Regions from separate parts of the Clostridium sp. JN-1 genome, predicted to be linked through region 2. Evidence: riboswitches for the same ligand, from Rfam matches in the RefSeq annotation. Region 2 holds a riboswitch; the other holds the start of a gene.
The links. A riboswitch is a leader RNA that binds a small molecule or an ion and turns the genes downstream of it on or off. The one in region 2 is predicted to bind glycine.
Positions count from the first base shown of each region.

Region 1 (16,396 bases), 1.0 Mb from region 2:
ACTCATTAATTGTGTATTCCTTTCCTATAATCTGTCTGACATTATTTACACAAAGGTCAATGCAATTTTCACAATAAACGCACTTGTCTAAATCGTTTTCAACATGATTTTGATTTATGCTTATAACACCGCTATTGCATCCTTTTATACACTTGCCGCAGTTAGTACACTTTTCTTTATCAATCATGAGTTCTTTATGAAATTCTTGACCTTCAGGATTATGACACCACATACATTTTAATGGGCATCCTTTAAAAAATACAGTTGTTCTTATTCCGGGTCCATCATGTATGCAAAATTTCTGAATGTTAAAAATTATCCCTTTGATCATTACCCCTCCTCCAAATATATCCATAATTTCATTGTAAGCCCATCTTTTCAAAAATGTCAATATGAAATTCATAAATGTAAATTTTACTTCTATATTAGGAAAACTATAACATAACATTTTAAAGTAAAAAGATATTAGGAAAATCTTTAGTATATTAAATTATAAAAAAGCCAATATTAAAGGTGTAATTATTAAATTTAAAATAATAGGAAGGTAAAATACAATGTCAGACGAGCAATTTTTTCAAGATATATATAATGCAGCATCTGCAACTGCCAATGAGTATAATGTTGAATCTATATATTCCATTCAAGTAATCAATCATCTGATAAATTCTTTTGGAAGAGAGAATATTAAGTGGTTCTATACTACTTGGAATAGGATTCAAAAACAATATAGTTAAATTCTATAAATTAATTTTGTTACTTTGTTTACAATTATGAAGTTTATTTATTTAAATATATATCTTGATAAAAGTAAATAACTAACCATTAATCACAGTATAATTTATGAAGCAATTACTACTAATTTTCAGATGCTGCTAAAGTTATTTAATGATATATTATACTTGAAACATTGCATTATTAATAAAACATATCAATCAACCAGAAAGTATTTTTATTAATACAATAGATACTTTCTGGTTACATTTTTTGTGAAAATATAATTACTAAAATAAACAAAGCCTGCACCGAAGTGCAGACTTTTTATCTTAATTTATAATCCTTTTTCGTAAGCTTTAACCATCTTTTTAACCATTTGTCCTCCAACAGATCCGTTTTGTCTTGAAGTTAAATCGCCATTGTAACCATTATTTTTTAGATCAACTCCAACTTCTCTTGCTGATTCCATTTTAAATTTATCTAATGCGGCTTTAGCTTCTGGCACTACCAATCTATTACTACGTGACATTCTTAACTCCTCCTTCAAATTTATATTTTGTAATTATTTATTGTAGTTATAGTTTATACGATTATATAAAAAATACTCTGGGAATTAGTTATGCTTAATACATATTTGTCCAAGTTTTTATGCTGTACTTTAAACTTAAGACTTTCTTAGGAATTTCTTTATAGCTGTTTAATAACTAGATTTTAAAATTATATTGAAGTTAAAAAATTATGGAGGAGATTTAAAATGGACTATATATTACAATGTAACAACTTAACTAAAAAATATGGCAATAAAATTGCTTTAAACAACTTAAATTTAAAAATAAAAAAAGGAAGGATAATTGGTCTTTTAGGACCAAATGGAGCAGGTAAAACTACACTCATAAAGACAGCAGCTTCACTCTTAAGTTATAACAGTGGAAGCATATTAATCGATGGAAAAGTACCCAGTGTAAAAACTAAAAAAATAGTTGCCTATTTACCTGATAAAGATTTCTTATATGGATGGATGACTATAAGAGAGTCCTTAAAATTTTTTAAAAACTTCTTTGAAGATTTTGATCATGAAAAAGCCCTCAAAATGGTAAATGATTTAGGACTTGATTTAAATTCAAAGATAAATTCACTGTCAAAAGGAATGCAGGAAAAATTAAATATATCTTTAATCTTTTCAAGGAAAGCAAAACTTTTTTTATTTGATGAACCACTTGCAGCAGTTGATCCATCCATGAGGGATAATATTATTAGCATTATACTCAATAATTTTGATAAAGATAGTTCCATTCTCATAAGTACTCATCTTATAAATGACGTAGAAGAGCTCTTTGATGAAGTTGTGTTTGTTAATGACGGTAAAGTCTTACTTCATGATAATGTAGAAGCTCTTAAACAAAAACACAAAGAATCCATTGAAGAACTTTTTAAGGAGGTCATTTAAATGATTTTAGATTTGTTTAAACTTGAAATAAGAAAGCATTTTCCAATATTTTCAGTTTTCATATTAATGGAAGCAGTTTTAAGCACACTTGTGCTTGTTGATTACAACAAATACATAAACATACATCTACAATTAAGTGCAGTTGCATGGATTGTGCTGCCCATATATATTTTTATAGACTTATATAACAACTTTTATATAGGAAAAGATGTTATACTTCATATGATACCTATGAAAACTTCAACTAAACTTTTGGTAAAGTCAACTATATTTTCTATGGGACTTATGCTAATGTGGGCAACCTGCCTTATATTTGAACTGTTTAATTCTCATGGAATTTACCATACAAGAATATTACATTCCTCAAGTCCAACACTTGGAATTGTATATTTCATACTTGCAAGATTTATTGGATGCATAAGTGGCCCAATCATAATTGGAGTTTCTATAGCCTTAAGCAAACTTGTTAAGAATAAGATTTCAAGTATATCTATAATTGCTGCAGTACTTCTAGGCATTACCATAGGATTTTATCTTATAATGAAATCGAATTTAGCTGGACAAGGAAAAGTATTTTATTCTATAGGAACTACATCACAAGATGCATTTAAACAGTCAGCAGGACTGGTTTCACTTTTAGTACAATCTGACAAGCATTTAGCTGATATTTCAAAAAGCATATATTGGAATAACCTGTTCTACAACTTTTTAGTATATGTATTTGGTTATGTCATTATATCATCTATTTTCAATTCTAAAAAATATGAAGTATTAGGCAAGTAAAATACGTTAAAAGGTGAAACTTTTTTATGCTTCAACTATAATAGTTATGTAATATAAAGCTTTTGAAAGGAATGAGTAAGTAAATGAACTTTATAATGATGATTTTAATAATTTTTTTTCTTCTTTTACTTGCCCGTTTGATTTTTATGAAAGTTGAAATTAAAAATATAACAAATCAACTTGATAACTACAATAATTTAAAATCAAATAAAAAGATAGATATTAAACTGTTTGACAGTGATATTGAAAAATTAGCTGCAAGTATAAATAGGCACATTGATATAAATATTCAAAATAAAGCAAAACAAAAGCAAACAGAATATGGAATAAGGAAATCTATAGCAAGTATATCTCATGACTTGCGTACACCGCTGACTTCCGTAGTTGGCTATATGGAAATGATAAAATCAAAGAGGCTCTCCTGTGAAAAACAAGATGAATACATAGATATAGCCTTAAAAAGAGCCTATTTTCTGAAAGAACTATTAAATGATTTCTTTGAACTTTCGATTATAGAATCTCCAGAATGCAGTCTTAAATTAGAGCATGTAAATTTAAATAATATATTATGTGAAGTTATCACATCACTTTATGATAACTTTACAGCTAAAAACATAACACCAAAAATAAATTTACCTCACAATGATATAATTATTGCAGCAAATAAAGCAGCTTCTAGACGCGTAATTCAAAATTTAATCACAAATATGTTAAAACACGCCCAAGGAGAAGTTTCTATAACTTTAAAGCAAGATAGCAATTCTGCAGTTATAATAACTTCAAATTTGGCTAAAAACTTAAAGGATAAAGATTTAACTTTACTCTTTAATAGATTCTATAAGGCAGATGATTCAAGATCAGATGGCAGCAGTACAGGCCTTGGATTATCAATTGCAAAAAGCCTTATGAATAAGATGAATGGATTAATTTATGCTGAACTTGACAAAAATATTTTATATATTTTTTGCAAATGGAAATTAATAAAAAGTTGAGGAAATGATAAATGAAAGATGATATCAAAATTTTAGTAGTCGAAGACGACAATGATATAAATAAATTATTGTGTGATATGCTGAATATGAATGGATATACTGCAAAAGCTGCTTATTCTGGAACAGAAGCATTGATATATTTAAAAGAATCAATCTGGAACATGGTCCTGCTTGATTTGATGCTTCCAGGAATAAATGGTGAAGAACTTTTGCTTAAAATAAGAAAAAATAGCCATATGCCTATTATAATAATTTCTGCAATAGAAGATATTGATATTAGAATAAAAACTTTGAGAATAGGTGCCGATGACTTTATAACCAAACCATTCAATATAGAAGAAGTGTCGGCACGTATAGATTCAAACTTAAGAAGATACATGGAGTTTTCAAGTGAAACTTCAAAGGAAAACATAATAAAGTATAGGGAAATTTCTTTAAATAAAGACACTAGAGAGGTATATGTAAATGACTCAAATGTAGTTTTAACTGCGAGAGAATTTGATATTTTAGAGCTTTTAATGAATCATCCAAAAAAAGTTTTTTCAAAAGCAAATTTATTTGAAAGTGTATGGGGAAGCAATTATATGTGTGATGATAATACTCTCACTGTCCATATAAGTAATTTGAGAAATAAATTATCAAGTGCGGGTACAAGCAAGGATTACATACAAACCATCTGGAGTATAGGATATAAACTGAATGGTTAAATAAAGGGAGCATTTATATGGAAAATATTTTAAGGACTATAAACTTAAGCAAAAGATACAATGACAAATTAGCAGTTCAAAATGTAAATATGAATATAAATCGCGGAGATATTTATGGATTCATAGGTGAAAACGGGGCAGGTAAAACTACAATGTTCAAAATGGTAACAGGTCTTGTATCAAAGACTTCTGGATCAATTGAGTTATTTGGCGAAAGCACAGAAAATGGCCTGCATACTGCGAGAAAGAAGCTTGGAGCTCTAATTGAAAGACCTTTTTTATATTCAAATATGTCAGCTTATGAAAATTTAGAAGCTTGCAGACTTCAAAAAGGCATCCCTGGAAAGGATTGTATAGAAAGAGTTATAAAGCTATTAAATTTAAGTGATTTGAAGAATAAAAAGGTACGTGATTTTTCCCTTGGCATGAAACAAAAACTAGGTATTGCCCTGGCAATAATTGGAGAACCTGAATTTTTAATGCTGGATGAACCTATAAACAGCATTGATCCAATAGGCATTATGGAAATAAAAGATATTTTATTACAACTAAATAAAAATAGAAATACAACAATACTTATTTCAAGTCACATTTTAAAAGAGCTTTATGACTTTGCAACTTGCTACGGAATTATTCATAATGGAAAGTTATTAGATGAATTTACTTTAAAAGAACTAAATAAAAGATTTAATAAAAGACTGAAAATTAAAGTTGATGATGTAAATAAAACTGCTCTTGTTCTGGAAGAAAAACTTAATACCCATAATTTTAAAACTTTGGCAGATGATACTATACTGCTATATGATTATGTTGATAATCCCGGGAGAGTTTCATATACAATTTTTAAAGAAGGTATTACAATACTAGAGCTGACACCTGAATCAGATAATCTTGAAAACTATTTTAAAAATAAAGTTGGAGGAAACAAGTGATGTATAACTTATTAAAATTTGAAGTGTATAAATTAAAACATAATAAGATATTTTTAAGTTCTTTAATGATTACATTGCTTTTAATCATATATTCCATATACTTGTTCTTCCACAGCAAAGTTACACTTAAAATACTCGAAACTTCTCTGCAGGGAAATGAATTTGGCTTTATAGTCAATAATTTTAAAGATAGACTTCACCCAAAAGCAATTGAATTTTTTTATTCATCCTTTGGATTTTCCCCTTGTATAGCTATAATTTTAATATTTATAGTTGGCAGCCTTGTATTAGATGAATTTTCAAGCGGTACAATAAACAATACTATAGTATATGGTCATACAAGAGATGAAATTTATATATCAAAATTTATTACAGCATCCTTATCAGGTCTTATACTAACCGCTCTTTTACTATTCGGTACGATAGCTTTAGGCAGCTTCATAAATTTCTCTAGAGAATTTCTTTCTTTTAATGACCTAATTAAATCAATTGAGTTTACTATTCTTGCGGCCTTAATACTTTCAAGTTTAACCAGCATTTATATGTGCTTATCGATGTTTATACAAAATAAGCTAATATTCATAACGCTCATCATATTAACTATAATTTTAACAACAAGTTATCCCCCTTGTTTTGAAAGTATCATAAAATATTCCCCTATTTTTATGCTTATAGACATGAGTTCATTTAAACCCGATCCATACAGTATTATATTTTCATCATTCATTATCATTGTGATTACAATAATTATTGGTATACTTAGATTCAACAAACTAGAACTTAAGTAAAATAACTTGCTATGAACTAATCATAAAATTCAACAAATTTATATAAGTTAATAATGTTTCGCTTTAGCGAAACAAGCCATCAAAAGTTTAATTAAAGATTTTTCGTAAGTACAGCGGAGAAAAATCCTCCTTCACTGTCAATTGTCCTCTGTCCTATGTCCTCTGTTTTTATATGCATTATCTCCTCTTGTAGTTCCATTATGATTTATTTTCCAAAGTCCTTTATTGTTTTCCCTTGCCTCTGCACAAAACTTTTTAAAATAATCTGCATATTTAACATTAGGTGAAATTGTCATTTGCTGTGCATAACCTTCTGATGCCAGTATTGCATTGAACATCTTGCTCTTGATTTCAGATTCATTTATTTCTTTTGGAACTTCGAGCCAAACATATCTCAAAAGTCTTCCATATTTATCGGTATCTCCTGCATCCTTTTCAAGATATACAGTTTTATCTAATAGTTGTGATTTTGTATAATCTGATGCTTCTTTACCATATGGTTCATGCTTAGTAGTAGATTCTGGCGTATTCACGCCTATAAACCTGACCTTTGCCTTCTTTCCATTTTCCAATTTAACCTCAACAGTATCACCATCTATATGTCTTGTAACTACAGCTTTTTCAAGCTTTATTGGAGACTGCGATATATTATTTGTAGTTTGTTTTTCTTCAACATCATTACCTTGTTTTGAATTACTATTTTTAGATGAATTACTACTGCTTGAACAGCCTGCGCACATCACTAAAAATACGGCCGTTATAAACGTAATTACACCTCTATTAACAAGTTTGTTCATCTTTTATCTTTAGTGAGAATATGTATGTTAAGTACCAAAATCCCACTAAAATTCACTTCCTTTCTTTTCATGAGCTCTTATTTTATGAGCTGTACATATAATTTCTATAATTTCCACATGAGTTATTATAGCATATGAAAATATATTTATGCTTGATAAAAAGCATAGATTTCCCAAGGAATTAAGCGGTGGTGAGCAGGAAGAAGGAAATTTATTCTCTAATTCTAAACAGTTCTTCCTTTATAGTAGTAGTCGGCTACACTCTTGGAGTACCACTGCTTCTTGCATCCATGCGTGCTCTATTTAAATCAATAACAAAAGACATGAGTTTGTCCTTCCCAGTAACTATAAATTACATTTATGTTTTAGTAGGTTTTGTTATAATATACTTGACCTATGAGCTATCAAAGTTATTAAGCAGACGAAAGATAAATAGAATTTCCATGGCTGAAGCTTTAAAATCTAGAATGGAATAGGGTTCGCTAATTTAGGTCAATCTCTTTTAAAATTCCAATTTAAAAAGGGACTATCTCAAAATACAACTTTAAGGTAGTCTCTTTATACTTAACTTAAATTCTCAATTCTAATTACATTTTCAATCTTATTTACTTCTTCCAATTTCTTTATATTTTCTAAAGATTTATTAACATCACCTTCAAGAGTTTCATGAGTAACAATAACTATATATACAAACTCTCCTTTTTTAGGCTTTTGTATAAAAGATAAAATGCTTACTTCATTTTTACCAAGAACAGCAGCTATTTTCCCTAAAACACCCGGAAGATCCTTTACCGAAATCCTCAAATAATATTGAGATTTAAAGCCTTCTACAGGAACTACTTCTTTATCTGTGTAATTCCTAACTAAAACATTTGCCCCTTCAGTATCATTCCTCAAAACTGATATAATATCTCCAACCACAGCACTGCCTGTTGGTAACTCACCTGCTCCTCTTCCATATAGCATTAAGTCTCCCACAGCATCTCCTTTAATTAAAATAGCATTAAAGGAATCATTAACATTTGCTAAAGGATGGATAACTGGAAGCATTGTAGGATGCACTCTAAGTTCCAACTTGTCATTTACTTCCTTAACTATTGCCAGAAGTTTTATGACATATCCAAGTTCTTTACCATATTCAATATCAACAGCATTTATTTTAGTTATCCCCTCTACATATATATCATTTACATCTACATCTGTCTCAAATGCCAGAGTAGATAAAATAGCTAATTTATAAGCTGCATCATGCCCCTCTACGTCAGAAGTTGGATCTGCTTCAGCATATCCTTTTTGTTGTGCTTCTTTTAGCGCTTCATTAAAGCTCATATTTTCTAAAGTCATCTTAGTGAGTATATAGTTAGTGGTTCCGTTTATTATACCGACAACCTCTTGTATTTTATTAGCAGTTAAGCTTTCATTTATAGCATTTATTATAGGGATTCCACCAGCTACACTAGCTTCAAAATTTACAATAACCCCATTTTCCTCTGCTTCTTTAAAAATTTGCTGGCCGTTAGTTGCAATAAGCATTTTATTAGCAGTTACCACATGCATCTTTCTTCTTATAGCATTTATTACATAATCCTTTGCAGGCTCTATGCCCCCCATAACCTCTACTACAATTTTTATACTATCATCATTAAATATTTCGCTGGCATCTGTAGTTAAAAGCTCTTTTGGAACATCTACAGTTCTCTTTTTATCAATATCTCTAACCAATATCTTTGCTATCTCAATATCATAACCGGATCTTTTCATTATTGCTTCTCTATTAAAATTTAATATATTCCAAACACCCTTACCTACATTTCCTAAACCCAGCAGCGCTATTCTAACCTTTTTCATAACTTTGCCCCCTCTTTCTAGCCATAAGCTACCAAACTATGCGAATGCTTTATATATGCTCCTCAGTGCTTTTTCAAAATCCTCATTTTCTACACCGACAGTTATATTTATTTCACTTGATCCCTGATTGATCATTCTAATATTTACGTCTCCCTCTGCGAGACCTCCAAATAACTTAGATGATATTCCCTTAGTTCTATCCATCCCTCTACCCACAGTGGCTATAAGCGCCATGTTAGGATAAACCTCCAAGGAATCTGGATTACACTGTCTCTTGATTTCCTCAAGTATGTTATCCAACTTATCTCCGAACTGTATATCCTCTATAACCAAGGAAACAGAATCTATGCCAGAAGGCATATTTTCAAAGGAAACTCCATTGCTCTCCAATATAGAAAGGAGTTTCCTACAGAATCCTTGTTCTGAGTTCATAAGCATTTTTTGTACAGCTATAACCGTGAAGCCTTTTTTGCCTGCTATACCAGTGATAGTTCCACTGTAGCTTATAGGCTTGTTATCATCCACAATTAGAGTTCCCTTGTCCTGCGGTCTATTGACATTCTTTATATTTATAGGAATACATGCATCTCTAATTGGAAATATGCTTTCCTCGTGCAGTACCTTTGCCCCCATATAAGAAAGTTCCCTAAGCTCTTTATAAGTTACCACTTCTATTGGCTTTGCATCTTCCACAATATTTGGATCTGCCATTAAAAAGCCTGAAACATCTGTCCAGTTCTCATAAAGTTCTGCACCTAGACACCTTGCAACTATTGCTCCAGTTACATCAGAGCCTCCTCTTGAAAAAGTCTTTATAGTTCCATCAGGCATTGCCCCATAAAAGCCTGGTATAACTGCCCTTTCCACCTCTGCCATTCTTTCATCTACAGCTTTTTGTGTAGCTTCAAAATCTATCTTTCCATAATTTTTAAAACGTATAATTTCTGCTGCATCTACAAATTCATAATTTAAATAGTCAGCAAGGATTAATCCGTTTAAATATTCTCCACGACTGGCTGTATAGTCTGCAGAAGCCCCATCTTCAATTTTCTTTTTTATTTCATCAAGGTACTTTTTTATATCTATCCTAATTTTAAGTTCCCTTGCAAGACCAGTATATCTATCCTCTATGTGCTTGAAAACATCATCAAAGGATATATTATTTTGAGCATGAGCATGGCATAAGTATAAAAGATCAGTAATTTTGTAGTCTTTACTAAACCTTTTACCTGGCGCCGAAGGCACAACATATCTTCTTTTTTTATCTTCTAAAATTATGCTTTTTACTTTTCTAAACTGCTCGCTATCAGCAAGCGAGCTTCCTCCAAATTTAGCTGCGATTAGATTATTCATTTTTAGCCCCCTAATAATTAGTTGTACTTAGATTATCTGCTTTAAATTATTTAGCACAGTACCCTCTTTGTCTATGTTAAGTTCTCTAGCTTTCCACTTACTTTGTAAATTTTCTAAAAAGCTTTGAATATTTTTGCAAAACTCCTTATCTTCTTCTTCAAGTATGACCATGATTGTTGGACCTGCTCCACTTAGAAATACGCCTAAGCAATTAAGTCTTTGGCACTCTTCTTTTATAGAATAAAAATTTTCTATAAGCTGTGCTCTGTAATCCTCATGCAGCTTGTCTTTACAAGCATATTTAATTAAATTAAAATTCCCGTTATTTAGTGATGATATCAAAAGTGCAGTTCTTCCTACATTAAAAATGCCATCCTTATAATTTATACTTTTAGGTAAAACCGCTCTTGATTTTTCTGTAGACAATGTAAAATCTGGTACAAGTGCACAAAACTTAATACCCTCTTTTACTCTTATATTATTATAAAAAACCTTATTATCTTCAGATATAGAGACAGTCATTCCTCCACAAAATGCTGGGTTTATATTATCTGGATGCCCCTCTACCTTAACTGCTAAATCTAAAAGTTCTTGATTATTTAAAACCCTCCCAGCTAATTCATTAGCACCAACAACTCCCCCTATTACACAGGCTGCACTGCTTCCAAGACCTCTACATACAGGTATATCACCCTCTATTTTTATTCTTAAGCCAGTAGGCTTGTAGCCTATCTTTTCAAAGCATCTTTTCGCTGCCACATATACTAAGTTATCTTCATTTTTAAATTTATCTTCACAGCCTTCGAAAACAAGCCCTTCTTTGATTTCCTCCATGTAAAATCTGTTATACATATTAAGTGCTATGCCAAGACAATCGAATCCCGGTCCCATATTAGCACTTGTTGCTGGCACTCTAACTTCTACCATAATATCACCTACACCCCTAAAAAATTTTTAATTACTTTTCTCATCTCACCCCTTTTACAGGTTACTTTATGACGAATTTCTTTTTTCTCTAACCCCTCTATTCCTCTAGGTATTTTCAAGTTCATCTTCTTAGATAGGACTTGTACCATATCAAAATCCGCAGCACTGCTGTCTGCAAAATTTAAAGCCTCGTTTATACTCCTTGGGAACTTAAATGGACTTGCTGTAGATGCTATTACAGTAGTACTATCATCATATGTATTTTTCTTATACTTTTCATAAACCTCATAAGCTACTGCAGTATGTGTATCTATGATATATTTAGAAGTTTCGTAGACCTTTTTAATTGCTGCAAGAGTTTCCTTTTCGTCAGCAAAGTCTCCATATAGTATCTTTAACTTTTCCTTCATTTCTTCAGTTATCTCATACCTTCCTTCTTCTTTAAGTCTATTCATGAGATTATTTATAAACTCCCCGTCTCTGCCGCTTATTTCATATAAGAATCTTTCTAAATTGCTGGATATTAAAATATCCATAGAAGGAGAGTTTGTTACGAAAAATTCCCTTCTTCTATCATAAATCCCCGTATTTATGAAATCTGTAAGCACCTTATTTTCGTTAGATGCACAAATCAATTTCCCAAGTGGTACTCCCATTTTCTTAGCATAAAAAGCCGCCAATATGTTGCCAAAGTTTCCTGTTGGTACAACTACATTTATGCTCTCTCCTTCCTGTATTTTTTTATTCTTTAAAAGACTTGCATATGAATAAACATAATAGACCACCTGAGGCACTAATCTTCCTATGTTTATGGAGTTTGCCGAAGAAAGCATATAATTATTTTTATTTAATAATTCATTAAAGGCCTTATCACCAAATATCTCCTTAACTCCATTTTGTGCATCATCGAAATTGCCATCTATACCAACTACAAAGGTATTTTTTCCTTCCTGTGTAGTCATTTGTCTCTTTTGAATTTCACTTACTCCATCCTTTGGATAAAAAACTACAATTTTTGTTTTATCAACACTGTTAAAGCCTTCTAATGCAGCCTTTCCGGTATCTCCTGATGTAGCTGTAAGTATAACTATTTCTTTCGTTATGCCTGCTTTATCTGCTGATGTTTTTAAAAGATGCGGAAGTATACTTAATGCCATATCCTTAAAAGCTAATGTCTTTCCATGATAAAGCTCTAAAAAATATGCTCCTGCCTTATAGGTTAATGGCGCTATATAAGAATTTTCAAACTTTTCATCATAAGCTTTGTCTATACATTCTTTAAGTTCAGCATCACTAAAATCATCAAAATACTTTTTAATAATATAAAATGCAAGTTCCTTATAGGTCATATTTCCCAGCTCTCTAAAAGATTTTGTGATTTTTGGAAATTGCTCTGGCACATATAATCCTCCATCTTCAGCTATACCTCTAATTATTGCTGAAGATGCTTCCACAGCTTTTCCCTTTCCCCTAGTACTTCTATATAACAACTTATTAGCCTCCCTTTTACAGTTAATGTCATTTACTTTTTAAATAGTGTATTGAGTAATACTTTATAATGTTTTTGTATAAAAGTCAAATGTATTTTATATATATACAAAAATTCTAATTATAAAGTCTAAACGTTAACATTAAGCTGTTTTGCAATTTTTTTTAGCAAGTTAATAATTTTTTAAAAGCTAAAAATATTTAAAGTTTTAAATACAGTTCAAAATGCAAGATTTTTGTAGAAACTTTCTAGTTGAAAATGGTTTCATTACAAAAATAAACAAAATATGAAAATTGACTTAAATTAATGTTTATGTTAGGATTTTATTAAACAATTTAATACGGATTGGATGAATTTAGCGGAATAATTTTATTAAACCGTTATTGGACGAACCTCTGGAGAGACTCAATTGAGCACCGAAGGGGAAAACCAAAAAATATTTTGGTGAAGCTCTCAGGTAAAATGACAGGGGATTTTAGGCAGAAAATAGCTATCTATTTTTTGCTTTGAAAATCTTGCTTTCCAGGGACTAAGTTTAACTTTAGTCTCTTTTATTTTTGTCATATTACTGATCCATGATAATATTTTTTAATGTACAAAATTATAATTATAAGGAGTTAGAACCAATGATTAATTTTAATAACATAATGGAAACACTAAAAATGGATGCTGTTAAGAGACATGGGTAGAATAATAAAAAGAACTGCTTATTTCACAAAAGATGCAGACAGCATAGGCTGTGCCAAGCTTGTAGTATTTGCTAATGCAGTAGAAGATAATCCATTTATGACCGGTGCATTTCATGGAATCGGAGAAACTGATTTTAACACTCTAAATAAAGGCAATAGTTTTTATGCTGTAAGATTTAATAGTGATAAAAGCAATTTAGATGATAAAATATCCAAATTTAAGGATTACTTAGGAACTAAAGACGAAAGATAAATAGAATTTCCGCGGCTGAAGCTTTAAAATCTAGAATGGAATGAAATAAAGTAGCATTTACAATACCTTTGCCATTACTTTTTCCCCATTGATATCTAACTCCCCATTAAACTGAAATCCAAACTTTTGATATAAATGCAGAGCTCACTTATTGTCTTCATAAAGACTTAAATAAATTTCATTACAATTATATATCTTAATAAGATGCATAATTAATGCCTCTAACATGATATTTCCAAGTCCTTTTAATATATTGGTAATTCGTCATATGGGGTTTCTAGATTGCAGCCTAACTTACGCTCTGGGAAATATATACAGCCTTTGACACTGTAAAAACTTTTTTTATAATTCTTGGCGAAGTATTTTAGAAAATCTATAAACATTGATATTGTCTGAGGTGCGAGCTTATCAATGTTTATTAGATTTTCAAAATATTGAGCCTTAGAATGATTAAAAGTATTTATCGTGCTGAAGTTTGGCAGCATACCCCGGAGTGTAAACCAAGTTTAAAACTATAAAAATCTATTTATTTTAATTAAGCTTTACTAGCTTGTAATTGCTTATCTTTTTCTTCATTATCAATATCAATGCTAACAGGATTTTGTTTCGTATCACTTTCTGCAAAACTTTCGCTATCTTCCTTAGTCTCAGCATTAATATTATCACTAACTTCAGCTGGAGTTAATAATTCTAAACATTTTAAGACTTTTTGATTGATTATTTTCACAGCTAATAAAACAACTGCAATTCCTCCATATACAGCAATTGGTTCACATACTCCTGGAAGCAATTGTGCTAAAAGAAGCTGTTTAACAACAACACTTGCAGGATATCCTTGAGCTACATATTGATTTACAGTCTTTGTAAATAAGTAAATATTATTAGCTAATGATGCTATTCCAAGTATTGCTACAACTAAAGCAGCAATAGTTAAAAATTTTGAAAAAGAAGACTTTTTTGATTTTTTTAATACTTTCTTACCTTTAATTTTCATTATAGTTTATCTCCACTTCTACCTTAATGGTTATATTATAAATTTCATTATTTCTGCTGCAGCACATTACTTATTATATTATCCAACAATTGTTTCATTAAGGTGTCAATATTGTTAACAACTTATTACAAATAAATTTTATAGACTTCCTCATTTAACAATTGCCTCTATCACTACCTTATTGCAAGTACTGTAATTCGTAATATAAAAATATTGCAATGCAATATTTTTTTAGAGGACAGAGGACAGAGGACAATTGACAGAGAAGGAGGATTTTTCTCCGCTATACTGCGAAAAATCTTTAATTTGAATTTTTGATAACTCGTTTTGCTAAAGCGAAACATTGCTAACTTATATAAATTTAAAGATTTTTTTGCGTTAGCAAAAAATCAACCTTCACTGTCCTCTGTTTTTAATATCCTATTTTTTTATTTTTCGCAAAATAATAGAAATTATATATTGAAATGTATACCATTTAGATATACAATGTAACTATACAATTTAGGTATACATTTATGGGAGGTGCCTTTATGTTTTTTAAAACTACAAAACAATATGAAGATTTGAGATCAAAAATCAGAGGATTTGCTGAAGATGAAGTTAAACCTATTGCATTTATGTTAGATCAAGAAAATAAGTTTCCTTCAGAAGTAATCCATAAGTTAGCTGATATAGGTATGATGGGAATACCATATTCAAAGGAATATGGCGGTGCAGGATTAGATGTATTAAGTTATGCAATTGCTGTTGAGGAATTATCAAGAGTAGATGGCGGCACAGGTGTAATTCTCTCTGCTCACACATCTTTGGGGACATATCCAATTGCTGCTTACGGCACAGATGAGCAGAAAAAGAAATATTTGGTTCCACTAGCAAGAGGAGAAAAGCTTGGTGCATTTGGTCTTACTGAAGAAAATGCCGGCAGTGATGCTGGCGGTACAGAAACCACTGCTGTTTTAGACGGCGATTATTATATTTTAAACGGGGAAAAGATCTTTATCACCAATGGAGGAGAAGCTGATACTTACGTTATTTTTGCAGTTACTACACCAAATACTGGTACTCACGGCATAAGTGCTTTTATTGTGGAAAAAGGCTGGGAAGGCTTTAGTTTCGGTAAACATTATGACAAGATGGGTATTCGTTCTTCTGCTACTTCAGAGCTAATTTTCAATGATGTGAAAGTTCCTAAGGAAAATCTCTTAGGTAAAGAAGGTGAAGGTTTTAAGATTGCCATGTCTACATTAGATGGCGGTCGTATTGGTATTGCAGCTCAAGCTCTTGGCATTGCACAAGGTGCTTATGAACATGCACTTGAATATTCAAAAGAGAGAATTCAGTTTGGCAAACCTATATGCAGACAGCAAGTCATCTCATTCAAGCTGGCAGATATGGCTACAAAGCTTAGAGCAGCTAGATTTCTTGTTTACAGTGCAGCAGAACTAAAAGGAAATCATGAGCCTTACAGTATGGAAGCTGCCATGGCAAAACAATATACTTCTGACGTTTGTCTTGAGATTGTCAATGATGCTCTTCAGATATTTGGCGGAAGTGGTTATCTTAAGGGCATGGAAGTTGAGCGTGCATATAGAGATGCTAAAATTTGCACAATATATGAGGGAACTAATGAAATTCAACGTGTTGTTATAGCTTCCCACATCATAGGCAAAACACCAAAAAACG
Region 1 covers NZ_CP033465.1:1,226,742-1,243,137, reverse strand. The annotation lists gene EBB51_RS06130 (trans-4-hydroxy-L-proline dehydratase activase) at 1-331, opposite strand, end outside; gene EBB51_RS06125 (hypothetical protein) at 555-734, shown strand; gene EBB51_RS06120 (alpha/beta-type small acid-soluble spore protein) at 1,049-1,243, opposite strand; gene EBB51_RS06115 (ABC transporter ATP-binding protein) at 1,469-2,161, shown strand; gene EBB51_RS06110 (hypothetical protein) at 2,162-2,944, shown strand; gene EBB51_RS06105 (HAMP domain-containing sensor histidine kinase) at 3,028-3,936, shown strand; gene EBB51_RS06100 (response regulator transcription factor) at 3,948-4,643, shown strand; gene EBB51_RS06095 (ABC transporter ATP-binding protein) at 4,661-5,575, shown strand; gene EBB51_RS06090 (ABC transporter permease subunit) at 5,575-6,363, shown strand; gene EBB51_RS06085 (thermonuclease family protein) at 6,501-7,160, opposite strand; partial or broken gene EBB51_RS06080 (ABC transporter permease) at 7,358-7,636, shown strand; gene EBB51_RS06075 (homoserine dehydrogenase) at 7,725-9,008, opposite strand; gene EBB51_RS06070 (aspartate kinase) at 9,045-10,361, opposite strand; gene thrB (homoserine kinase) at 10,389-11,288, opposite strand; gene thrC (threonine synthase) at 11,297-12,778, opposite strand; glycine riboswitch at 13,163-13,256, shown strand; partial or broken gene EBB51_RS06055 (DUF711 family protein) at 13,434-13,599, shown strand; gene EBB51_RS06045 (hypothetical protein) at 14,255-14,713, opposite strand; gene EBB51_RS06040 (acyl-CoA dehydrogenase family protein) at 15,244-16,396, shown strand, end outside.
Region 1: linked by a shared signal. The riboswitch ahead of EBB51_RS06055 (DUF711 family protein) and the one ahead of EBB51_RS01115 (GrdX family protein) in region 2 are both predicted to bind glycine.

Region 2 (16,396 bases):
TTATGATCAACTTAGACGTGATTTTAGTGTTGACTATGATGAAGCAGGAAGTATAGGTAAAAGATATAGAAGAGAAGATGAAGCAGGAACTCCTTATTGTATAACAGTAGACTTTGATACATTAGAGGATAATACAGTAACAGTTAGAGATAGAGATACTATGGAACAGTTTAGAATAAAAATAGATGAAATTAAAGGATTCTTGAAAGAAAAGGTAGAATTTTAATATTAAAATATAAAAAACAAGACCAGAGTTCAAAATCTGGTCTTGTTTTTTATATAAATTACATAAATTTATACAAAAAACAAAATTACCGGATTTTTATCCGGTAAAATAGGGTTTAATCATGGGGATATGTTATATGTTTAATTAAAACTTGGGGAATTATATTAATGTTTCCTTACGGCACGATTATAGTATAGCATATGTTATCAACAAATTTCAACAATATAATCAAAATTGTTAAATTAAATATTTTCTAACAATTCTGACCTAGCGATATATTGTTAAAATAAGTTCAAATTTAGTTGCATTTTGGATAAATATGTCTTAAAGCTGACTATTATAGCATTTGTAATATATATTAACTTTAAATGTTTCGGTAAAATATCTATAACTTAACAAATATTAAGAAGTAAAGACATAAATTTATTTTGCAATGATAATATAGATTGTGATATAATAATATCGTTCATGCGGATATGGCGGAATTGGCAGACGCGCTAGATTCAGGTTCTAGTGAGGGAAACTTCATGCAGGTTCAAGTCCTGTTATCCGCACCAAGAGCCTTGTGAAATCAACATTTCACGGGGCTTTTATTTTTTTTATAATTTATTAAAAGTACTAAAAACTCTCATAAGATTCTTTAAAAATTTTTTATAGAATTAACGAGGGTTTTTATTAATTAAAAGTAATAATAAAGTATTAAGTTATATTGACGGAAACCAATGTATAGCATAATATGTAAATAGATGTTCAAACGTATATATATTTATATATTAAATTAAAGCAGCTGCGGAAGTGTTGGAGGCGTTAATATGTTAGATTTTTTAAGAAAAGAGGGAATTAGTGAAAATCTAATTACTGAAATAGAACGTTATCAAAATTTTTATAATGTGAATCCCGATATAAGATATAGAATACCAAAACCTAAATATAATTATTACGGAAAAGAAATTTGGGAGGAAGCAATTACAGCTCTTCTCTGTGGTGAAAACCTTCTCCTTGTTGGTCCTAAAGCAAGTGGAAAAAACGTTTTTGCAGAAAACCTAGCAGCTGCGTTTCAAAGACCAAGCTGGGATATTTCCTTTCACGTTAACACAGATTTTTCATCTCTTATTGGTTCTGATACATTTAAAAACGGACAAGTTGTTTGGAGGCATGGTCCTATTTATGAATGTGCAGTACTAGGAGGTTTTGGAGTCCTTGATGAAATTAATATGGCAAGGAATGAATCTATTGCACTTCTTCATGCTGCATTAGATTTTCGAAGAATTATTGATATACCTGGTTATGATAAGATTCCTCTAGAAAATGCAACTAGATTTATTGCTACGATGAATTATGGATATGCAGGTACAAGAGAAGTTAATGAAGCTTTGGTTTCACGTTTTATGGTTATTGAAATGCCAACTATTTCTTCCGAGAATCTTATGAAGTTACTTAAACGAGAATTTCCTAATATGAATAATAAATATATTAAACAATTTGCAGGACTATTTCAGGATCTTCAAGACAAAAGTGAAAATTCGGAGATTTCCACGAAATCCGTGGATCTAAGAGGTCTCATTTCTTCCATTCATCTTATAGATAAGGGTCTTGAAGCATCTAGAGCACTCAAGATGGGCATTACAAATAAATCTTTTGATAACTTTGAAAGAGAGCTTATAGAAGATGTTATTAGTCTCAGGATACCCAAAAATGTGAAAAGAGGTGAAATTTTTATAGATTGACTATGCAAGAAGAAAACAAGGAAATAAAAAAAGCTGATAATATTATATGGAACGCTTCATCTGATTACTCATTTGATTCAGAAATCAAGGTATATGATGAAGATGGAAAGGCTGATCTTTACTTAAATTATATTATCGGAGCTGTTCATAAATATTATGATTATTCACTTCTAAAAAGTTTTTTCAATTACCTTAAAAAAGATACTAATCATGCATTGCTAGAAGAATTAACTTGGATAGGTTTAGAAAACTGCACTTATAAAAAGGCAAAAGATGAACGACTAGTTCTTGAAAATCTGCGAAGAAATTATTCAAAAAAATTTCTTGATAAATGTAATCCAGATTTAGCTGTTGACATTATAGATGAAATCAAGATAGCTTATTTTCAGCGGATATTGGGTCAAAAACCTAAAACAACAAAATTAGTGCTTAACATTTTAAATTATTTAGAGTTTGATGAGAACATGGATACGAAACAGATTATATCTCGTATGAATGAGATTATAAAAGTTTATTTCAAATATAAACCTGCTCACAGTGAGGAAAAAAGTGTACCAAAAAAATTTAAAAAAAACAAAAGCATTTTTCAAATAGATAGTAAGCAGTTGAGCTCCTGGCACAATTCATTTTTTAAACGTTTTAATTCAATGGCTGTTGAATTAAAAAGAGCTTTTAGTTGGTTTAAATCCATGAATCAAAGTAATTCAGATGAGATAAAGTTTATACAAGGATATTATGGGTCATCAATTCTACAAGAACTGCAGGCAAAGGCTTTTGAAGAGGTTCTGTGTGTTGGAAACCATAAAAATTGTCACATCCATTTTACAAGAGGGGATTTTGACGTTAATGTTAGGGTCAATAAGAATGCAGCTGAACATAGAAATGATGTTTTAAAACAGAGAGAAAAAAATAATGCAAATTATAACGAAAACCTTGCGAGAAACAATAATAGTATTTTAAAGCTGACGAACAAAATTAGAAATGTTATGCTTGTCAATCGCGAGTTTTCCTGCAGAGCGGAGACGGGGAAATTTATAGCAGGAAACGTCTGGAGAAATCTTTATCTTTATGATAATAAGATTTTTATAAAAAGTTTTAAAAATGATGCTAAAAATTTAACTGTGGATATAATGTTAGATGCATCGCTATCACAGACAAAGCGTCAGGAAGTTATTGCAGCAGAGGGGTATATTATAGCTGAAAGCCTTACACGCTGTCAAATCCCTGTAAGAGTCTACTCCTTTTGCAGTCTTAAAAATTATACAATTATTAACCTTTTCCGTGATTACAACGAAACTAACAAAAATAGTAAGATTTTTGATTATAATGCTTCAGGATGCAATAGAGACGGTTTATCTGTACGTACTGCACTTTATATGATGAAAAGTTTAAAATGTGAAAATAAAATACTAATAGTCCTATCTGATGGAAGACCTAATGATATGCAGTGCATACAAGACAGCGAAACTAATCGTGCTGAATATGATTATGCAGGTGTCATGGGTGTAAATGATACTGCTTTGGAAGTGAGAAGAGGTCGTCAGGATGGAGTTTCTATCCTTGGTATTTTCACAGGGAGTGATGAGGATTTTCCTGCCGCAAAAAAGATATATGGACACAACTTAGTTCATATAAAATCTTCAGAAAGGTTTGCTGATACAGTAGGAGTTATGTTAGAAAATGAATTAAATAATATGTATGATTGAGTAAAAACTTTACGGAATCATATTAATAGGAGAAGCCTATAATTTTTTTAACATATAGTAAATTGATACGACCAATACATTTATAACAATTGATTATTATTTTATTTCATATTATAATAAGTTTACAGATAACTTTATACAGGTATTTACTTAAATGTAAATAAATTAATAAACATGAGAGTTTTGAGCAGGGTAAATTCCTGCTGATAAATGTATATTAGAAATTGAATAACGATGGATTAGGAGGATTAAAATGAGAATTGCAAACAGAAAAAAGTTTATGCTTTCCTGTATTTTTTTTACTTTATTATCGTTATTGTTTGGGAAAAATCAAGTTTTGTGCAATGGGGGTTCTACTGTAAAAGGACAAGCTGTTATGGCATCAAGTAAAGATAAAGGGGTTTTAATTAAGCATAAACAGGAGAATAATAAATATACTATAGTTCTAGATGCAGGTCATGGTGGTGTTGACAATGGTACTAGCTATGGAAATATGTACGAGAAAAACTTGACTCTAAAAATAGTTAAATATGCACAAGAATATCTTGAAAATGAGGGATATAACGTTGCGCTTACAAGAAATAGTGATGTACTTGTGCCATTAAAAGAAATAGGCAGCAGAGTAAATGCGGCAAATGGAGATGTATTTGTTTCTGTTCATATTAATTCAATTAATGATACAGATTTTAATGGTATTACTACATTATACTATGATCCAAAAGGATATCAAACTAATCAGAGGATAAAATTGTCGGAGATATTAGAAAATCAAGCAGTTAAGTCTGACAATTGGAACAGTAAAGGAATAAAGAAACAAAATGTGGCTGTACTTAGATATAGTAAGATACCTTGTGCTTTAGTTGAGTGTGGTTTTATAACAAATAAGGATGATAGGGACAAGCTATCTAAGGATAGTGTTCTTAAAAATTTAGCACAGAATATCTCTGATGGTATAATAAAATATCTTGATAGTGGTAAGTGACAAGCTGTATAAGTTAGTAAGTTTTCTTTTACCACTTTCTCTTTACTCTTTAGATGTTATGGGGTAATATATTAAGAAGAGTTTTATAAGAATAAATAATTTTATTGGTTATTGAAAAGGAGGACTTGTGGTGAGTTTAAATATAGTATTATTTCAGCCAGAAATACCGCAAAATACTGGCAATATAGCAAGAACTTGTGTTCTTACTGGTAGTAAACTTCATCTTATAAAACCATTGGGCTTTAGTTTAGATGAAAAACATTTAAGGAGAGCAGGACTTGATTATTGGCCTTATCTAGATTTAAGTATATATGAGTCATATGAAGAATTAAGAGAAAAATATAAGAATTCAACATTTTATTTTTCTACAACTCATGGAGAAAATTTTTATCATGAAGCTAATTTTAAAGATGGCGATTTTATTGTTTTTGGTAGAGAATCCTGTGGATTGCCAGATTATATAAGAGAAAGTGATCCTAAAAGATGTATAAGAGTACCAATGATAAATACAACGACACGTTCGCTGAACTTATCAAATACAGTTGCTATAGTGGCATATGAAGCATTAAGACAGATGAACTTTCCGATTATGAAGTAGGAAGGAAGCGAATCAATGGAAAAAATAAAAATAATTACAGATAGTACTTCAGATTTACCAGTTAATATAATAAAAAAATATGATATTGAAGTCCTTCCGCTAATTGTCAATGTTGAAGGTAAAAGCTATAGGGATGAATTGGATATAAATTTAATTGGGCTTTTTAAGAAAATGGATAATAGCAGTGAATTTCCGACTACTTCACAAGTTAATCCTCAAAGGTTTATGGATTGTTATAAAAAGTATTTAGATGAAGGATTTAAGATAATATCAATACATATATCATCAAAGTTTAGCGGTACATATCAATCAGCATGCATAGCTAAAGATACATTGCAAAGCCAAGATATAACTATAATAGATAGTTTAAATGTGACTTCAGGATTGGGTATTTTAGTTATAAAAGCTGCTAAACTTAAGGAAAAGGGTTATGAAGTTAAAAAAATAGAAGAATCTATATTGGAAACTATTCCGCATGTTAAAAGTGCATTAGTATTTGATACTTTGGAGTATCTTGTCAAGGGTGGAAGGCTGTCCAAAACCGCTGGGATCATAGGAAGTATACTTGATATAAAATTGATATTAGAAATAAAAGACGGTGAGCTTGTTGTTATAGATAAAGTTAGAGGAAGCAGAAAAGCTGTGAGAATCATACTTGAATATTTAAGCAAAAAAAATATGAAAAAAGATGATAGTGCTGTACTTGTACATGCTAAAAATAAAGATGTACTTGAAATATTGAGAAGAGAATTGCAGTTAAAAGTTGACGGCCTTATAGAATGTACTGTAGGGTGTGTAGTAGGAATACATGCAGGACCGCGTGCCTGTGCAATATTTTTTGTAGAGGATTATTAATTATTTAAGGTATATTGACTTTAACTGATGTACCTTTTATTTATGTTTTTAGAATGAGTTATATATATGGTAAATTTATAGATGCTATAACAAAACAAAATAAGACATATATTGAAAATGTATAGAAAAGTTTCGATATATGACATATAATATAACTGATACATAAAGTATTAATATATTTGGATGAATTTTTCGGGAGATTAAGTATAAGTACCAAACGCTGTATAATTTGTTTGGGATGACTACTTAGCTATAATTTTTATAGTATCCTTAAGTGGATAGCCGAAGGAACAAGTATTATCTCCTTAAATAATATGAATTTCTCAGGCACAAGGACCGAAAAAGGACATAACTCTGGAAAGTATTGAACACCGAAGGAGTAAATCTCTCAGGTTAAAAGGACAGGGGTAAAAGGGTAGTCTTTTACTTATGTCCTTAATTTTTTATACAAATTTAATTGAAGATTCTGAAAGGAGCGGGATGTGATAGAGCCAGTAATAATTGTTACTAATAATCCATTGAGTAGAGACAGATTCCAAACTAAACATAAGGTTTATTTTATAAATGGAAATGTCATGGATGTATTAAAAATGGTAAGAGATTATGTACACTGCGGACATAAACTTTTAACACATCCACTGGTGGGAAGTGTTAAACCAAATCAAATACCATATAGAACTATTTTACTAAGCAGTGATAAAAAAGAAAATGTAGACTTTCAATCTCTAGGTTATATAGAAAAGAGTATTTATACAACTCAAAAGTTTATAAAAAATTATGACATTCCAATGTGGGATTCTAGTGTTTTAAATGATTTTTCAGTAATAGATTATGACATTATAAAACACGTATTTGAGTAGTATTTTATATTAAAAGTTACATTTTTAATAAAATCGGAGGTGTAATATGTCACATTTGTATGATTGTGTAATAATTGGAGGAGGACCAGCTGGGCTTTCTGCAGGTATTTATGCATCTAGATCCAGAATGAATACATTGTTGATAGAAAGGGCAAAATATGGAGGACAGGCGACTACGACAGATGAACTAGAGAATTATCCAGGATCTATTGAAGATTGCACAGGAACAAGTTTAAGTCAAAGAATGAAGAGTCAAGCAATGAACTTTGGAACAAAGTTTGTTAAAGATGAAATAATTGATGTTGATTTAGATGGTGAAGTAAAAGTTATAAAAGGCAAAAATGACAAATACGAAGCTAGGACAGTTATAATTGCAACTGGAGCAAATCCTAGACTTTCGGGATTTAAGAATGAAAAAGAATTAAGAGGACGTGGAATTTCATACTGCGCAACTTGTGATGCAGACTTTTTTACTGACTTAGATGTTGCAGTAGTAGGTGGAGGAGATTCGGCTATTACTGAAGCAATTTATCTTACAAAGTTTGCTGAACATGTTACAGTTATACACAGAAGAGATGAGCTAAGAGCAGTTAAATCACTGCAAGAAAAGGCATTTGCCAATGATAAAATAAGTTTTATATGGAATTCAACTGTAGAAGAAGCTGTAGGTGATGAAATATTAGAGGAGTTAGTTATAAAAAATAAAATAACAGGTGAAAAAAGTAAATTAAAAGTTAACGGATGTTTTGTATTTGTTGGATATAATCCTATTTCTGAGTTATTTAAAGGTAAGGTTTCTATGGATGGAAGGGAATATATCATAACTGATGAAGACATGAGAACTAACGTACCAGGTGTATTTGCAGCAGGTGATATAAGAAAGAAGTCATTAAGACAAGTTATAACTGCAGCAGCAGATGGTGCAATAGCAGCAACTACTGCTGAAAAATATATAGAAGAAAATAAAATTTTAGGTTAGGAGGGTTAACATGGTTGAACTTACAAAACAAAATTTTGAAGACGAAATTTTAAATTATGCTGATAAGCCTGTATTTGTAGATTTTTGGGGTGATAAATGCGAAGTATGTAAAGAACTTATGCCTGGAGTCCATGAATTGGAGAAAAAGTATGGTGATAAGATTAAGTTTTCAAGCCTTAATATAAGCAAAGCTAGAAGACTTGCAATAGGACAAAAAGTTTTAGGATTACCTACTATGATAATTTACAATAAGGGAGAAAAAGTTAACACGATTACTGCAGATAAAATTACTTCATTGCAAGATGTTGAAAGTTTTATTAAATCATATTATGAGACACTATAAAAAATTTGGAGGTGAGTATATTGCGTTTAGAGATAGGAAAAATTAATATTAATGATCTTCAATTTGGCAGTGAAACAAAGATTGAAAATGAAGTTTTATATGTCAATAAAGATGAATTACTGAATAAAATTAGTAATGATGACAGAATTCAAAGTATTAAATTAGATATTGCTAAGCCAGGCGAAGAAATTAGAATAATACCTGTAAAAGATGTAATTGAGCCTAGGGTTAAAGTTGAAGGTAAAGGGGGTATATTCCCTGGATTTATAAGCAAAGTTGATACTGTTGGTTCTGGAAGAACACATGTTTTAAGTGGTGCTGCAGTAGTTACTACAGGCAAAGTTGTTGGATTTCAAGAAGGTATTATAGACATGAGTGGAGAAGGTGCAAAGTATACACCATTTTCAAAGACAAACAATTTAGTAATAACTTGTGAAGTCAAAGATGGGGTAAACCAGCATGAACATGAAGAAGTTCTTAGAATATTAGGATTTAAAGCAGCAGCTTATCTTGGTGAAGCAGGAAAAAATGTAAAACCAGATGAACTTAAAGTGTATGAAACTTTGCCGCTTTTGGAGCAAGTTAAAAAGTATCCAGATTTGCCTAAAGTAATTTATGTTTATATGCTTCAAAGTCAAGGATTGCTGCATGATACGTATGTATATGGAGTAGATGCAAAAAAGATTATACCAACATTTTTATATCCAACAGAAGTATTTGATGGTGCAGTAGTTAGTGGAAATTGTGTATCAGCTTGTGATAAGAATCCAACTTATGTACATTTGAATCATCCAGTTATTGAAGATTTATATGACAGACATGGTAAAGATATTAACTTTTTAGGCTGTGTTATCACGAATGAAAATGTTTACCTTGCAGATAAAGAAAGATCTTCTAGTTATACTGCTAAATTAGTAAAGTTCCTTGGAGCTGATGCTGTAATAATATCAGAAGAAGGATTTGGAAATCCAGATGCTGATCTTGTTATGAATTGCAATAAAATAAGTGATATGGGTATTAAAACGGTGCTTATAACTGATGAATATGCAGGACAAGATGGAAGTTCACAATCACTTGCAGATTCTACAGCAAAAGGAGATGCTGTTGTTACTGCTGGAAATGCTAATGAAGTAATAGTACTTCCTAAGATGAAAAAAGTAATAGGACACCCTGAAGCTGCTAACATAATTGCCGGCGGCCACAATGGAAGCTTAAGAAAAGATGGTTCCATAGAGGCTGAACTCCAGGTCATAACTGGATCTACCAGCGAAGTTGGATTTAATAATTTAAGTGCTAAAGTATATTAAATCAAAAGTTAGCTTAAAACAAAGTATCCTATTAAATTTTATAAAAATAAAAAGTGTCCAAATTTTATTATAAAGCAAGTTACCTTAAATTATAAGGTTTATTTAAAAGTAGAATGTGTCTATAGATAAATTATAGTTATACAAATGAAATGAAAAGTTTAGAGGAGGATGATTTCTATGTTAAAAGGCAAAAAAGTTATTGCTATAGGAGATAGAGATGGAATACCAGGACCAGCTATTGAAGCTTGTGTAAAATCAGCTGGAGCAGAAGTTATTTTTGCATCAACAGAATGCTTTGTTTGAACGGCCGCAGGTGCTATGGATCTGGAGATCCAACAAAGAGTAAAAGACTTAACAGAAAAATATGGTGCAGAAAATATAGTTGTAATTTTAGGTGGAGCAGAAGCAGAAGCATCAGGACTTTCAGCTGAGACAGTAAGTGCTGGGGATCCAACATTTGCTGGACCACTTGCAGGTGTTGAACTTGGTCTTGCTGTGTATCACATGGTTGAACCAGAAGTAAAAGAAGAATGTGATGCTGCTGTTTACGATGAGCAGTGTGGAATGATGGAAATGGTATTGGATGTAGATGAAATAATTAGTGAAGTTAAAAATGTAAGAAAAGAGTATTCTAAATATTAAAACTTGAAGGGAGGTAATTATATGATTAAGGTTATACATTATATAAATCAATTCTATGCTGGCATAGGTGGAGAAGAAAAAGCCAATGTAGAACCTGAAGTTAGAGAGGGATTTGTAGGACCCGGTATGGCATTGAATAATTTAATAAAAAAAGATGATGCCCAAATAGTTGCTACAATTATATGCGGAGATTCTTATTTTAATGAAAATATGGATAAAGCTAAAGAACAAATAATAGATATGGTAAAAAGGTATAACCCAGATTTGTTTATAGCAGGGCCAGCTTTTAATGCAGGAAGGTATGGTATGGCTTGCGGTGCTATATCAAAGGAAGTTATTGATAAATTATCTATACCAGCAGTTACAGCTATGTATCCTGAAAATCCGGGGGTTGATTTATTTAAAAAGTATGTATATATAGTTGAAACTAAAAATAGTGCAGTTGGAATGAGAAAGGCTCTTCCAAAGCTTGCAGGTTTAGGTTTGAAACTTGTTAAAAATGAAGAAATAGGAGATCCTGAAGAAGAAGGATATATAGAAAGAGGAATAAGAAAAAATTGCTTTAGGGGAGAAAGAGGCTCCAAAAGAGCAGTTGATATGCTCGTAAAAAAATTAAATGGAAAAGAATTTACTACTGAATTTAAAATGCCTGTATTTGACAGAGTAGATCCAAATCCGCCTGTAAAAGATATAACTAAAGCAAAAATTGCCTTAGTTACATCAGGTGGAATAGTTCCTAAAGGCAACCCAGATCATATAGAGTCTTCAAGTGCTTCTAAGTTTGGAAAGTATAATATAGAAGGAATTGATGATTTAACATCTCAAACATATGAGACAGCACACGGCGGATATGATCCAAGTTATGCAAATAGTGATGCTGATAGGGTACTGCCTGTCGATGTATTGAGAAAGATGGAAAAGGAAGGCAAAATAGGTTCACTCCACAAATACTATTATGCTACTGTTGGAAATGGTACAGCAGTGGCTTCAGCTAAAAAGTATGGTGAAGCAATAGTTAAAGAACTTATAGCCGACGGTGTTCAAGCAGTTATACTAACCTCCACCTGAGGAACTTGTACTCGCTGCGGTGCAACGATGGTAAAAGAAATAGAAAGAGGAGGATTGCCAGTAGTTCATATGTGTACAGTAGTTCCTATATCATTAACAGTAGGAGCTAATAGGATAGTACCTACTGTTGCGATACCTCATCCTCTTGGAAATCCTAACCTTAGCTCAGAAGATGAGTTTAAATTAAGGTATAAGTTAGTTGAAAAGGCATTAACTGCACTTTCAACTCCTGTTGATGGACAAAAGGTGTTTGAATAATAATTATATAACCGGGAATTAAAAATTGAAGATATTTAATTTTTAATTCCCAAAGTTTTTAAATGCGAATGGAGGTTTAAAAATGAGTTTCCCAGTTATAAAAAAAGCTTCTTATGTTTTGATAGATGTTCCGGACATGGTAATTAACAATGGCACTACTCAAACATTGGAGAGGAAGACAAATCCAGAATCAGATTATCTGAAGAAAATAAAAAGTCATTTAAGATCTTTTGACGATGTTGTAGCATATCCACCAAATCAAACGTACATAGGAAACTTAACTCCAGAGGAATTATCTCAAATAAAAAGACCATGGCACTTAAATAAAATTGAAGATGCAAAGAGGTTTGGAAAGTTTGGAGAGATAATGACTCAAGAGGAGTTCTATGGACTGTTAAAGATTTGTGATGTATTTGATTTAGTTATTCTTGAAAGTTCATTTACTGAACTTGTGAGAGAAAAGTTTAAGAAACATCCTATTTTAAATACAAAAGTTGATGAACTTAAAGATGGTGAAGATATAGAACATATAAAAAAGCTAGTAGATGACAATATAGCAGATGCAATTTATCAAAATGATAAGTTAGTAGGATGTGTGAGAAGGGCACATGAATTTGATACAAATTTATCTTCACATGTGATGCTTGAAAATTTGTCAGTTAAAGCATCAGGAGTTTTAGCTTTAATGCATCTTGTGGAAAATTCTAAAGTAGATGTAAATGATATAGATTACTTAATAGAATGTTCAGAAGAAGCTATAGGAGATATGAATCAGAGAGGTGGAGGAAATATTGCAAAGGCCTGCGGAGAAATAGCTGGTATAAAAGGTGCTACAGGGGTCGACATGAGAGGATTTTGTGCAGGCCCAACACATGCACTTATAACAGCTTCAGCACTTGTAAAGTCAGGAATTTACAAGAATGTTGTTGTATTTGCAGGTGGATGTACGGCTAAACTTGGAATGAATGGTAAGGATCATGTCAAGAAAAATATACCTATACTTGAAGATTGTCTTGGAGGATTTGCAATACTTGTTTCTCAAAATGATGGGATAAATCCTGTTATTAGAACTGATGTAATTGGCAGACATACTATAGCTGATGGAGCTGCACCACAAGCTGTAATAAAAGCATTGGTACTTGATCCACTTGCTAAAAATGGAATGAAAATTACGGATGTAAATAAGTTTGCACCAGAATTGCAGACACCAGATATAACTGAACCAGCAGGTGCAGGAGATGTACCAACTCAAAACTATAAAATGATAGGTGCTCTTGCTGTTAAAAGCGGTCAGCTTGATAGAAAACAACTGCCTGCTTTTGTAAAAGAACATGGTTATCCTGGATTTGCACCTACTCAAGGTCATATACCATCGGGTGTACCTATAGTTGGTCATGGAATAGAACACATATTAAATGGAAAACTTGATAATTTCATGATAATAGGAAAAGGAAGCTTATTCCTTGGAAGAATGACTAACTTATTTGATGGAGTATCAGTACTTGTTGAAAAGAATAAAGGATTAGAGGAAGAGCCTGCAGGAATTTCAAAGGATGAAATAAAGAAGTTAATAGCAGAAGAAATGAAAAAATTTGCAGAACAATTACTCAAGTAGTGATTATATATACCCAAAAGTTTACTTAATGGGGAGGTATAAAATAGTATGAATCAAGTAAAGAAAATGATAGCAGAATCATTTAACGAAATAGCAGATGGCATAAAGAGCGGAAGTTTTAAGGAAAGATTAAAGATAGGGCTTACACTTTATGGTTCAGAGCATGGGATAAATGAAATGATAAAGGCTGCAAAGCTTGCCAAAAGCAAATATGGAGATTTTGATATAGTGCTCATAGGTCCAAAAGTAGATTGTGGTTTTGAAAATGCAGAAGTAAATGATGCTAAAGACGGCCATGATAAAATGGTAGAACTTCTTGAAAAAGGAGAGATAGATGGATGTGTAACACAGCACTTTGATTTTCCAATAGGAGTTTCTACTGTAGGTAAGTTAATTGCTCCTGCAAATGGAAAGGAAGTTATAATTGCAACTACGACAGGAACTACTTCTACAAATAGAGTTGAGGGAATGATAAGAAATTCAATATCTGGAATTGCAGTTGCAAAATCAGCAGGAATAGTAAATCCAACAGTTGGAATCTTAAATATAGATGGTGCAAGAAAAGTTGAAAGAGCTTTAAGGGAATTACAAAGTAATGGATATGAAATAAAATTTGCAGAATCACTCAGAAAAGATGGTGGAGCAGTTATGAGGGGAAATGACATATTAGCTGGTACACCAGATGTTATGGTATGTGATTCCCTTACTGGAAACTTGCTTATAAAGATTTTTTCAGCTTATACGACAGGTGGTAACTATGAAGTTTTAGGATATGGATATGGACCTGGAATTGGAGAAGATTACGACAAACTTATAAATATAGTATCTCGTGCATCGGGAGCACCACTTATATGTGAAGCACTAAAATATTGTTCAGTATGTGCTGAAGGAAAAGTTTTAAAGCTTGCAGGGGATGAATTCAAAAAAGCCCAAAAAGCAGGACTTTGTGATATATTAAAAAATACAATTGAAAGGGAAAAACAAACTTCAAGTAATAAAGAAGAAGTTAAAGTTCCTCCAAAGACTGTTGTTACCTATGCAATACCTGGAATAGATATACTTGAACTAGATGATGCATGTAATGCATTATGGAAGCAAAATATATATTGTGAAAGCGGCATGGGATGTACAGGACCTGTAATTTTGGTAGCAGATGATAAATCTGAAAATGCAATAAAGGTTTTGGAAGGCGAAGGATATAAATAAAAATTTAATATCTAAATAATTTAATCTAAACAGCTGTAATATTTAAAACTTAAGGAGAATTGCAATAGTTTTAAATATTATAGCTGTTTTTAAATTACTTATTCCGGTGGCATATGGTAAAACATATCAAAAATAAACGTTATATGTAGTTTTATATATTTTATCATTTTTCATGATATAATAAATTAAAGGGATAATTTTAAGTTTTATTATGGAAATGAGGTGTCACTGTGAATTTGGATTTTAGTCTAAACTTAACACAGGAGCAGAAGTTAGTTATGACGCAGCAGATGCAGCTTTCGATAAAGCTGCTTCAAATGTCGAGTCTTGAACTGGAACAATATGTTCAAAAAGAAGTTCAGGAAAATCCTGTACTTGAAGCTAAAGACACATCTAATAATGTAAATTCAGAAGAAGACAGTATAGATTATAAAAAGTTAATTAAATATTTAGAATTTGATAACTATAGTCATCACAATTATGTAAAGGATGATCAAGAGGAAGTATCACCGTTTGCATTTATTTCAGAAAAAAAGTCCCTAAAAGAATACTTAAAAGAGCAAGTAAGAGATATAAGCGAAAGTGATTATATGAAATCAATTTGTTTCTATATGATTGAAAACATAGATAGCAGAGGCTATCTTGATATAAGTGATGAAGAAATTATAAGAGAAGTTAACATATCAAAAGAATCAGAAAGGCATGCTTTAAAGATTATTCAAAGTTTAGAACCATATGGAGTAGGAGCTAGAAATATTAAAGAGTGTTTGAAAATACAAGTTGAAAAAAAAGGAATAATGGACAGCAATATTTATAAAATAATAGATGAATATCTAGAGCTAATAGCTGAAAATAAATACAGTACCATAGCTAAAAAGCTTAAAATAGATGTAAAACAAGCACAAGAATATGGAGATATAATAAAATTGTTAGAACCAAAGCCTTCAAGAGGTTTTTATACAGGTGAAGAAACAAAGTATATAGTTCCAGATGCGTATATAAGGAAGATAGATGATAAGTATTATATAGTAATGAATGATGATTTACTGCCAAGGCTTAGCATAAATACTATGTATAAAGATATAATAAATCATGAAGATGACAAGGATGCAGTTGATTATGTGAAGGAAAAACTCAATGGTGCTGTATTTTTAATCAAGAGTATACAGCATAGAAAGAGTACTATATATAGAGTTATAGAGAAAATATTAGAACTTCAAAAAGAGTACTTTGATTATGGTGAACAGTACTTAAAGCCAATGACATTGAAGCAAATAGCAGAAATTTTAAATATGCATGAATCCACTATAAGTAGAGCAGTAAGAGATAAATATATATACACGAATATGGGTACTATAAAGATTAAAGACTTATTCACTACTGGCATATCATCACCTTTTAATGGAGAAGATGTTTCTGTAAATTTAATAAAGAAAACTATAAGAGAATTAGTTGATAATGAAGATAAGAAAAAGCCGTTATCCGATCAAAGTATATGTAATATATTAAATCGAAAAAACATGAATATTTCTAGAAGAACTGTAGCAAAATATAGAGAGGAATTAGGAATAAAGTCATCTAAGGGGAGAAAAAGATTTTAATTCTCCCTATTGTTCACAATTTGTTCATGACTTTCGGAAAAAATACTATTTAAAAAAATTATGATTTGATTTATAATATAGGTGGGACGAAAAAGTTATCAGCGGGACGCTTTGTGACCAAAGAGGTGTTTGAATGGAGCAATTATTGAAATTACAACAAAAAATAGTTCCCGAAATGCTAGAGTTATTGGAAAAGAGGTACAGCATACTGAGGACGATATATTATAATCAGCCTATAGGCAGAAGAGTGCTTGCCAATAATTTAGGTATAGGTGAGAGAATAGTCCGTACAGAGATAAACTTTTTCAAGAGTCAGAATTTTATCGAAATAAATACTCCAGGTATGACAATAACAAAAGAGGGAGAAAAGATCATTGATAACCTTAAAGATTTCATACATGAAATGAAGGGTTTATCAGATAT
Region 2 covers NZ_CP033465.1:217,118-233,513, forward strand. The annotation lists gene EBB51_RS01080 (glycine--tRNA ligase) at 1-226, shown strand, start outside; tRNA gene EBB51_RS01085 (tRNA-Leu) at 697-783, shown strand; gene EBB51_RS01090 (MoxR family ATPase) at 1,039-1,953, shown strand; gene EBB51_RS01095 (hypothetical protein) at 1,950-3,659, shown strand; gene EBB51_RS01100 (N-acetylmuramoyl-L-alanine amidase) at 3,913-4,641, shown strand; gene EBB51_RS01105 (tRNA (cytidine(34)-2'-O)-methyltransferase) at 4,772-5,239, shown strand; gene EBB51_RS01110 (DegV family protein) at 5,255-6,094, shown strand; glycine riboswitch at 6,278-6,443, shown strand; gene EBB51_RS01115 (GrdX family protein) at 6,577-6,954, shown strand; gene trxB (thioredoxin-disulfide reductase) at 7,001-7,933, shown strand; gene EBB51_RS01125 (thioredoxin family protein) at 7,944-8,276, shown strand; gene EBB51_RS01130 (glycine/sarcosine/betaine reductase component B subunit) at 8,297-9,583, shown strand; gene grdA (glycine/sarcosine/betaine reductase complex selenoprotein A) at 9,755-10,225, shown strand; gene grdB (glycine reductase complex selenoprotein B) at 10,247-11,551, shown strand; gene grdC (glycine/sarcosine/betaine reductase complex component C subunit beta) at 11,634-13,166, shown strand; gene grdD (glycine/sarcosine/betaine reductase complex component C subunit alpha) at 13,215-14,372, shown strand; gene rpoN (RNA polymerase factor sigma-54) at 14,609-15,973, shown strand; gene EBB51_RS01160 (sugar-binding domain-containing protein) at 16,107-16,396, shown strand, end outside.